DNA from 3 places in the Nitratireductor kimnyeongensis genome. Region 1 is predicted to be linked to each of the others. Evidence: riboswitches for the same ligand, from Rfam matches in the RefSeq annotation. Region 1 holds a riboswitch; each other region holds the start of a gene.

Region 1 (3,204 bases):
CGCAGTGCCACGCACCCTTGATAAACTGCACGACACCGACACGGCGGCCATGACCGAGCATGCGCAGCGCCAGCCCGAAGGCGGCGGTCGACTTTCCCTTGCCCGGCCCCGTATTGACGATCAGAAGCCCCTTTTCCACCGTCTTGTCGCGCACTTCGGCATCCTGAACCGCCTTGCGCTTTTCCATCTTTGCCTTGTGGCGCTCGGCCTCGTTTTCGTCGATCTCTCGCATGTCACTTCACTTTCATGGGCAGGCCGGCAACCACCAGCGTGACGCTGTTGGCAGCGGCAGCGATCTTCTGGTTCAGGAACCCCGCCTCGTCGCGGAAACGGCGTCCGAGCGGGGTTTCGGGCACGATGCCGAAGCCGACTTCATTGGAAACGAGAACCGTGGTTCCCTTTCTCGCGGCAAGGACTGCAAGCAGTCTCTCGGCGGCAGGTTGCAGCTCGTGGTTGTTCAGCATGAGATTGCTGAGCCACAGGGTCAGGCAATCAACGAGCACCGTCTCGCGGGCCGGCAGTTTTTCAAGCACATCCGGCAGGTCGAGCGGGGCGTCGTGCGTCTGCCACGCCACCGCCCCCTCGCGCCGCGCACGGTGCATGGCGATGCGCTCGCGCATCTCGTCATCGAAGGCCTGCGCCGTGGCGATGTAATGCCAGGGCGCTGGTGCGGCCTCGATCAGCCTCTCGGCATGACGGCTCTTGCCGGAGCGCGCGCCGCCCAGAACGAAATGAAGCGATCGCATCGCTATTTCGCCGGCTCAGCCGACAAGATGCCCGGCAAGGAAGGTCACGCCAACGCCAAGGATGGCGGCACCGGCAAGCCGAGGCTGCGTGGCCTCGACAGCCCAGCCGCGCGACCGGACCAGAAAATAGGCGCCAAGCGCGATGGCGCTCTGGATTGCAGCGAGGCCGGCGAGATAGGCGATCAGCGGTGTCTCCTCGCTGCCGACGATGGCCTCGCCGAAGGCATAGCCATGAAACACGCCGACCACCAGAAACATCGCGAAAACGAGCATGTGGTTTTCCACCGCCCGGCCGCGCGCCAGCAGCCAGCCGCCGGCAAGAACGCTTGCCGCGATGATGATTTCCGCCGCCGGCAGATCGAGCAGCATCAGGTGCAGACCGACGCCGATCAGCGAACCGGCGACGAAGAGAAGCGGCGCGAAAAGGCTCATGCCGGCTACAGCGGCAATGAGGCCGGCAGCGACGATAAAGGCCAGATGATCGAGCCCGATCACGGGATGCGCCAGACCCGAAACCAGTCCCTCATAGAGGGTCGTGGGCGTTTGCCCGTCCATGGCGTGATGGGCCTGAGCGCTGGTTGCGAAGAGCGTTGAAAAAACGAATGCGGAAAAAATGCGTGCGATACGCGCGGTCATGTCCGGTCCTTTCCCCTCCACCCGAGGGATACGGTGTTTCTTTCATGCTGTCGGCAGGTTTCCTGGCTCACGGGTCGCAGCGTTTTCCAGCCTTCCCAAGGCAAAAAGCCTCAGTGGCGATCAGGAAAATGCTCACCGCTTACAGTTGCGGGGGCAGCCATGGCCTTGGCGCTTGAGCGCCGCACTATGTTCCCTCTGGTCCGCTTGCGCGGAACCGTCAGCGGCTCGACCATACAGGAGTCGTCTCTCCCGGCAAACGCTTTCTTCACGCATTGACAGACGTGCCGGGCGAGCCATAAATGCGTGGCAGACGGTCCTTCTTCCGCAAAGAAGAGGGCTAAGAGGGAATGCGGTGCGGGCCTTGCCCAATGCCGCAGCTGTCCCCGCAACTGTAAGCGGAGAGCGCACCTGACACGCCACTGGGGCAACGCCCTGGGAAGGCTGGAGAGCGCAGCGACCCGTGAGCCAGGAAACCTGCCGTCTGAAAATGAAATCCTGACCGCCTGGCGGGTGTCCCGGGCAAGGAGTGTGCATTGTGATTGCCGATTGCGCCTCTGCGCGCCTTCTCTCTGCCATTCATGGCGACCTTGCCCGAACGCGGCCTGAAAGGGCTGGCGTCTCCCTCGCCCGCATCCCCGCATTCACCACACTCCCTCTGAAGGATATCCCATGACCACGAGCTTCAATCGTGTGCCCTGCACCGTCGTGACCGGCTTTCTCGGTGCCGGCAAGACAACACTCATCCGCAATGTGCTGGAAAACACCAAGGGCAAGCGGCTTGCCATCATCGTCAACGAGTTCGGCGATGCGGGCGTCGATGGCGAGGTGCTGAAAAACTGCGGGCTCGACAATTGCCCCGAGGAAAACGTGCTGGAACTGGCCAATGGCTGCATCTGCTGCACCGTGGCTGATGACTTTGTGCCCGCCCTCGACCAGATCCTCGCCCGCGAGCCGAAGGTGGATCACATCCTGATCGAGACCTCGGGCCTGGCGTTGCCCAAGCCGCTGGTGCAGGCCTTCCAGTGGCCAGCGATCAAGAACCGCGTCACCGTCGATGGGGTCATCGCCGTGGTGGACGGGCCGGCACTTGCCGACGGTCAGGTGGCGAGCGACATGGATGCGCTCGCCGCGCAGCGCGCCGCCGATGATTCGCTCGACCATGACGATCCGGTGGAAGAAGTGTTTGACGATCAGGTGGCCTGCGCCGATCTGATCGTCTTGTCCAAGAGCGACCTTCTGGACGCGGAAGGCAACGAGCGCGCCCGCGCCCGCATCGAAGACCATCTGTCGCGCAATGTGCAGATCGTGCCGAGCGCCCATGGCAAGGTGGATCCGGCCCTGCTGCTGGGCCTCGGTCTCGCCGTCGAAGACGATATCGAGAATCGCAAGACGCATCACGACGATGCGCATGACCACGAGCATGACGATTTCGACACGTTCATTGTCGATCTGCCGCCGGTGCTGCGCCCCGAAGATCTGGAGGCGCGTGTCAACGCGGCGGTGGGAACCGGCGAGGTTCTGCGCCTCAAGGGATTTGCCCATGTGAAGGGCAAGCCCATGCGCCTGCAGGTGCAGGCTGTGGGTCCGCGCGTCTCGCACCACTATGACCGCCCGTGGAAGGCCGGCGAAGCCGCCGAAACGCGGCTCGTCGTAATCGGTCTCAAGGGCATTGACCGCGCGCGCATCGAAAGCCTTCTGACGGCCTGACCCGATGCACATTCTCGCCACCACCACCGCCTCACTCGACGACCTGATCGAACCTGTCGATCTGCAACAGTCGCCGGCGGACATGGTGGCGCTGTCCTTCACCGACAGCGATCTG
Region 2 (3,204 bases), on a different replicon from region 1:
CACGACAAGCAGTGCGCCGACCAAAAGTACGAGGCCGGAAAGGCGGGGGAGACGTTTCCGGCGCTTCAGCATCAGGGAGCGAACTTTGCACGGAATCCGGCGAAGACGCCGAAGCCGGGTGTGCCGTAACCCTGAACGACTTCGTAGTTCTGATCGAGCAGGTTTTCGCCTCGCAGATAGAGCTCCGTGTTTTTGTTCGGTTTGTAGGCGATTTTCGCGTTCAGAAGAACGTAATCATTAAGCTCCGAGCGCGGGCCGTCGACATAACCGTCCACCGTATCGAGAGCGATTTTCGCTGTCGCTCCGATTTCCCAGCGTTCGGCCGGACGGATCGTGGCGCCGAGGGCGATGTCGTGCTTCGGGATTCGGACTTCCCGCAGTCCGTCAGTCTGTGTTGCTTTCGTGTAGGTGTAAGCGCCATGCAGGTCGAGCCAGTCGGTCGCCGCAATGGCAAAAGACGCCTCAACGCCGCGCGTTTTCACCACGCCGTCCGTCTGGATGTTCTGGAAGGTAACGGGATCGTAGCCAATAAAGTTATCGACATCGATCATGAAGAAGGTGAGGTCGGCGACGAGCCTGTCATCCAGAAAACGCTGTTCGACACCAATGTCAAAGCCGATGCTGGATTCAGGCTTCAGGTCGATATTGCCATAGAACGGTGCGTAGAGCTCATAGAGGCTCGGCGCGCGATAGCCCGTTCCGACCGACGAGTGGAAACGTGTTCCGGTGCTGGCAAATTCATAGGACCCGGTGGTGCGCCAGGATGTGTGTCCGCCGAAGGTGCTGTGTTCGTCGTGTCGGAGGCCCGCTGTCAAAGTCAGCGCGTCAAACGGGCTGTAGATCGCGTCGATCCAGCCGCCACCCATCGAAACGCTTTTATCGACACTTGCGGTAAGGGCGGTCTGACGCTCCCAATCAGCGCCGAAGTTCAGCGTCAATTCGGGAGAGATTTCCAGAGAACCGAGATAATCCAGCTTGTAGCGCAATCCGTCAAAGGTTGAGGTGGAACCGAAGCCGCTGGTGCTTTCGCGGGCAGTATCGGATATCTGCGCCGAAACCGTGTTGTTCAATTGACCGTCAAACAGAGAGAATTCGGCACCAACCCGCCCGGCAGCCTGTCGAAACGTGCTATTCGCCGGGCTGTCAGCGATGGGATACCCATCATCCGTCTCCGTTGAACCATTCAACAAAAGCCCGCTGGCGAAAACGGCTAGATCGTCGCTGATCTCGTATCGGCCGCTGAATGTCCCGGTCAGATTGGTGTACCCATCATCTTCAACACCGGATGATGCCATTGAAAAGCCATCGGTGGTGAAGCCAGATAGAGAAAGGCCAAACTCGCCGCGGTCGAAACCGCCCGTCAGCGTGTAGTTGCCAAAGCCGGTTTTGCGCGACCCGCCTTCGACATGAATGCCGTGTTCGATGCCCTGCGGAATGCCGCCAAGTGTCGAGAGATTGACCACGCCGGCCATCGCATCGGAGCCATAGAGCGTGCTCTGTGGGCCTTTCAAAACCTCGATCCGACCGATACTGCCGGAGAGGATATGACCGTAGGCGGATTGCACGGTCGGGCCCGTAACCTCCGAAATTTCGATGCCCTCGAAGAGGGTCTTTACATACTGCCCGCGGAGGCCGCGCATGATCAGCGTGGTGGTGTTGCCCGGACCGCCATTCGGGGAGAGATTGAGACCAGGCAATTGATTAAGATAATCCTGAACCAGCGGCAGGGACTGCTCCTCGATTTCCTTGCGCTCGATGATTTCCACCGTGGAGCCCACTTTCGCTGCCTCCGTTGGCGTGCGGCTGGGGGTGATGACCAGAGTGTCTAGCTCGAAATCCTCAGCCTGCGTGGTCAGCGCGGAGAAGCCGAGCAGCAGGCCGGCTGTTCCGGCCAGGATGGAGTTTCGGTGTCTGTTTGAAAGCATGCGTGTGCTCCAGGACCAGATTTTCAGGTTTGCTGGAGAGCGACAGACGCTTAAGTTCAGTCTCCCCGCCAGCGATGACTATCGTCACCACTGCGAGAAACACAGCCCCGGAAGCGTCCCGCATCCGGTCGGTGACGGCCTGAGGCAGGTTTCCTGGCTCGCGCTTCGTCGGCTTCCTCGCCTTCCCGGGACTTGCGCCCAGTGGCATTCGAGGAGCCTCAGCGCTCACAGTTGCGGGAGCAGCCACGGCTGCGGTTCATCAAAACGACCGTTCCGTGTTCCCTTTTCTCCGGCAGATGAACACCCGCCAAAGCACCTCAAGCGAACAATAACCGCTTATCAAGGGCAGAATTTAGCGTCAATCGCGACACCCGATTTGATTTGCAGGAACCAATGCGGCACGTGAGCGTTTTCAGCAAACGCGGTTCCAAACTTGTTGTAGAAGCGCCTGCCCATGTAACTTTTGCGGCGAGATTGTCGCAAATCCGTCATTGTATCTGTCGAAAAATCTGCAAAATCATGACCGCATCGCTCCTCGGATTTTGACATAAGGGGGCGGATAAGAAATGCTAACACGAACCAATATTCAAAAATGCCTATGTCCATGAATGGGAGTGCGTCGATGTCATTTTTCAAGAGCAATGGCGAGAAAGTGCCAGCCGGTGTTGCTGCCATGGCCGAGGAGGCGCGTGCCGGTCGGGTGGATCGGCGTGAATTTCTCGCGCTTGCAAGCGCGCTAGGCGCGTCAACGGTAGCCGCTTATGGAATGCTTGGCCTTGCAGCGCCAACACATGCCCTGGCCCAGGAGCCCAAGAAGGGTGGCACGCTGCGTGTCGCTATGTTCATCAAGGATCCGAAAGATCCACGCACGGCCGACTGGTCGGAGATTGCCAACGCCATGCGTCAGACGCTCGAGCCGTTGGTGAAGTACACCCGCGAGTTTACCTTTGAAGGCAAGCTTCTCGAGAGCTGGGAAGTCAATGAGGATGCGACCGAGTACATCCTCCATGTGCGGCCGGGTGTGACCTGGAACAACGGCGACGCCTTCACCGCCGACGATGTAATCTACAACTTCAACCGTTGGTGCGATCAGACAGTGGAGGGCAACTCGATGCCGGCCCGTATGGCGTCGCTGATCGATCCCGAGACCAAAAAGGCGCGTGAAGGCGCCATCGAAAAGGTCGACGATATGACGGTGAAGCTGAATCTTTCGGCGCCCGACATCTCGATAATCCCCGGTATGTCGGATTATCCGGCTCTTATCGTACACCCGAGTTTC
Region 3 (3,204 bases), on a different replicon from region 1:
AGAGCACCGGAACCTGGTTATAGGCTTCCTCATATTGCGGGCTGATCTTCAGGTTTGCCATGTAGGAAGTGCCTGCCATGCGCTCCTCAAGCCCAAGGGCAAGCATCAGCTCCGTTGCATTGTTGCTGAGCGTCACGGCCCGCGCCGGTGGTGCCGCATAGACTGTTGTGACCCCGCAATTCTCATCCGTATAGGGAAAGCCGGCTTCGTCTGCGAACGCAGATGTCGAAATGATGAAAAGGCCTGCGGCAGCAATCGCGCAGAAGCCAGCAAATCGGTTCATGAAGAAACTCCTTGGAAAGCCGGCTCATAGGCGGCGTTGTCGGAATGGGGTGTAGAAGGGGATTGCCCTCCCAGATACGGGAGAACCTCCTTGGCAAAGAGTTCCATCCCCTGGAGCGCTACATCGTTGTTGATCAGGCCGTTGGCGCTGAAAAGGCAGCGTATGCTCTGCGATCCCGTGCGCGCGGAAAGCGCACACAATTGCGCATGGCAATCCTCAGGCGTTCCCGCGATGGTGAAATCGGCCAACATCACAGCGCGGCTGCGTGGCTCAGGCGGCTTGAGCCCGCGTGACGCGGCTCGTTCGGTGCGGCGCGCGTTCAGCTTTTCGAGCAGCGTGTCGACCCGGTCGTTGGCCTCCGCACGCGTCGGCGCGACCACCACGTATCGCGAAAGCGAGGAGGTTTCGAGGGTTGCGCGCGATGCGCCATGCCGTTTTAGAGCAGCGTGCAGCACGGGCAATTGCCGCGCCTCGTTCGGCTCGAGGCTGAGAAGCAGCGGAAAGCCGTTTCGCGCGGCGATGTCGACAGTTCCTTCCGATACGCCGGCAACATAGATGGGCGGATGCGGCTTCTGCACCGGTGGCGGCCCCACTGCGACGTTGGAGAATGTCCATGGGCCGCTATCGGCGGAGCAATGTGGTTTTGTCCACGCCTCAATCATGATTCTCAGCGCTTCGCTGAAACGCAAATGCGCCTCGTCACGGGCTATCTCCAGCGCGTTGAACGTCGAGGGTTCCGTGCCACGACCGATTCCAACATCCACGCGTCCGCCGCTTTGAAAATCGAGCTGTGCGATCTGCTCTGCCAGCAGGAGCGGGTGATAGAGTGGCAGGACGAGGATCGACGTGCCGAACCGCAAACGCTCTGTTCGCGCCAGAATATCCGCCCCCAGCATTAGCGTGGATGGATAGGGCAGCGTCTTGCGGGCAAAGTGGAACTCGTTGAACCAGATTCCGCCAAATCCAAGCGCATCGGCTCCTTCCACAAGGCGCATCAGCGCCTTATGATCGCCCAGCGTCCCTTCCCGGGCGAATCCAGCCAGATCAACGCGCATTCAAGCCACCCCCAGACACCAATTCACAAGATCGGGGATCACTTATATGAAATGGTATAACATATCGAGTCAAATCGAACGCGACATGGCGTTTCATCGCCGGCAAAGCCGTGCCTGCATGCATGCTGGTCCTCCTGCCGGCGCACCTCGTCCGGCGTTCATGGTCAATGCATGAGGCAGGTCTCCTGGCTCGCGGCTCGGACGTTCCCTCCGCCTTCCCGGCTCGCGCCAGTGGCATTGGAAAGAACTTGCCGCTTACAGTTGCGAGGGCAGCCCCGGAATTGATCCCCCAAGGGAGGTCGCACCGGGTTCCCTTTTCATCCGCAGGATGCGGAACCGCATGCATGAGCGACACTAAAGGCGAAGCGCGCGCTGCGCAACACGCTCAAACGTCGGGAGGATGCGGTTATCCCGCCATGGCTTGACAGCAAGGACACGCAGACACGCGCAAGCTGGTTGGGCTGATAGCCAAGCTGACGTGCGCTTTCCTGAACGCGATTGCGCACATCCTCGCTGCCGGAGTCATACCCGCGCAGAACCCTGCCAGCGGCGGTTCATACACCTGCCTGCCTCGCTACTTCAGCGGTCGCAATCTTGCGGCTTTCACCCTGTGTCACAGCGACCCTCCGGGCCCTCTACTTCGCACAGCCGCCGCGCCGGCATACCAACTCTTTCGTCAATCAGTTCCTGCATGCAGGAATGAGCGTTTGGGATATGTCGATCCTCGAAACCGCATCCCGTATGCGGTTGATCACCTCGCGTCCCACGAGCGGCAACTCATGCACGTGCGACGTGATCAGCCAGATGGACGTTTCAATGCGCTCGGCGAGCGGGCGGAAGACGACTCTGGGGTCCTGGGGCGCAACGAGGGCCAGACTGGAGATGATCGAGACGCCAAAACCGGCACTCACCATGGCGCAGGCGGCTTCCAGCATTTGAACCTCGGCAACCTCACGTGGACTGATCCCGATTGCGTGAAAGGCTTCATAGATTGCCGGGTAGGACATGTCGCTTCGCCCAAGTGCGATGAACGGGTCGTCGCACAGATCCCGCAGTGAAATTACCTGTTTACTGGCCAGAGAATGATCTGCCGGAAGCGCACAGATCATGGGCAACTGCGCGAAGGGTTCGCAGTGAAGCATGCTGTGGGTTGCGGGAACTAGCGAAAGGCCGAAATCGGCGGATCGCGTGAGCATCACATCCGCAATGCTGGGCGAGGTGCGCGTCAGAAGGGTAACCTTCAATCCCGTGTCACGGCCCAGCATGTCGGCCACGACACGCGGTATGAGCTGAAGGCCTATGGCCGGGAATCCGACAATCGTAAGCTGGCCCCGGTCGAATTCGCGAATCTCCCGAGCAGCCTTGTGTACCCGCAGAACGCCCGCCTCGAGCTTGGCCGTTTCCGTGTAGAGCACACGAGCCTCCGGTGTCGGGACAAGACGGCCGGTGTCGCGATTGAACAGCTGAATCTCGCAGGAATCCTCAAATAATTTCAGTAGCTTGCTGACGGCCGGCTGGCTGACATGCAGCGCCTCGGCAGCTTTTGTTACCGAACCGCTCGTCATGAATGCATTGAAGGTTTCAATCTGTCGGACATTGGTTTTGCGCATAGCAACAACATAACCTTTTGGAATATCAAGGGCAAATAATATGATTTGAAATTCAGATAATGTCTCCTTTGAATAGGCGCGCCACCGCACAAAAACAAAGGGGAAGACAATGAATAGGATTTGGCGATCGCTGGCGCATGGGATGCTGGCTGCGAGTTGCTCGGTCTTGGCCCCCGGGGCTGCACTGGCGCAGGAGAAGACGCTGACCGTCGGGGGGTATGGAGGGTCTTTCGAAACACTGATGAAGGAACTCATC

Evidence for each region. Region 1 has a riboswitch for cobalamin ahead of KW403_RS18445 (HupE/UreJ family protein). Riboswitches for the same ligand answer to the same signal wherever they lie in the genome.
Region 2: linked by a shared signal. The riboswitch ahead of KW403_RS02210 (TonB-dependent receptor plug domain-containing protein) and the one ahead of KW403_RS18445 (HupE/UreJ family protein) in region 1 are both predicted to bind cobalamin.
Region 3: linked by a shared signal. The riboswitch ahead of KW403_RS09500 (LLM class flavin-dependent oxidoreductase) and the one ahead of KW403_RS18445 (HupE/UreJ family protein) in region 1 are both predicted to bind cobalamin.

Annotation. Positions count from the first base shown of each region.
Region 1 is NZ_CP078144.1:80,006-83,209, forward strand. It holds gene cobO (cob(I)yrinic acid a,c-diamide adenosyltransferase) at 1-232, opposite strand, end outside; gene cobU (bifunctional adenosylcobinamide kinase/adenosylcobinamide-phosphate guanylyltransferase) at 234-746, opposite strand; gene KW403_RS18445 (HupE/UreJ family protein) at 762-1,382, opposite strand; cobalamin riboswitch at 1,418-1,616, opposite strand; cobalamin riboswitch at 1,677-1,878, shown strand; gene cobW (cobalamin biosynthesis protein CobW) at 2,052-3,089, shown strand; gene cobN (cobaltochelatase subunit CobN) at 3,094-3,204, shown strand, end outside.
Region 2 is NZ_CP078143.1:477,593-480,796, reverse strand. It holds gene KW403_RS02215 (ABC transporter substrate-binding protein) at 1-72, opposite strand, end outside; gene KW403_RS02210 (TonB-dependent receptor plug domain-containing protein) at 72-1,925, opposite strand; cobalamin riboswitch at 2,052-2,260, opposite strand; gene KW403_RS02205 (ABC transporter substrate-binding protein) at 2,548-3,204, shown strand, end outside.
Region 3 is NZ_CP078143.1:1,995,491-1,998,694, reverse strand. It holds gene KW403_RS09505 (ABC transporter substrate-binding protein) at 1-283, opposite strand, end outside; gene KW403_RS09500 (LLM class flavin-dependent oxidoreductase) at 280-1,338, opposite strand; cobalamin riboswitch at 1,497-1,694, opposite strand; gene KW403_RS09495 (LysR substrate-binding domain-containing protein) at 2,019-2,948, opposite strand; gene KW403_RS09490 (ABC transporter substrate-binding protein) at 3,058-3,204, shown strand, end outside.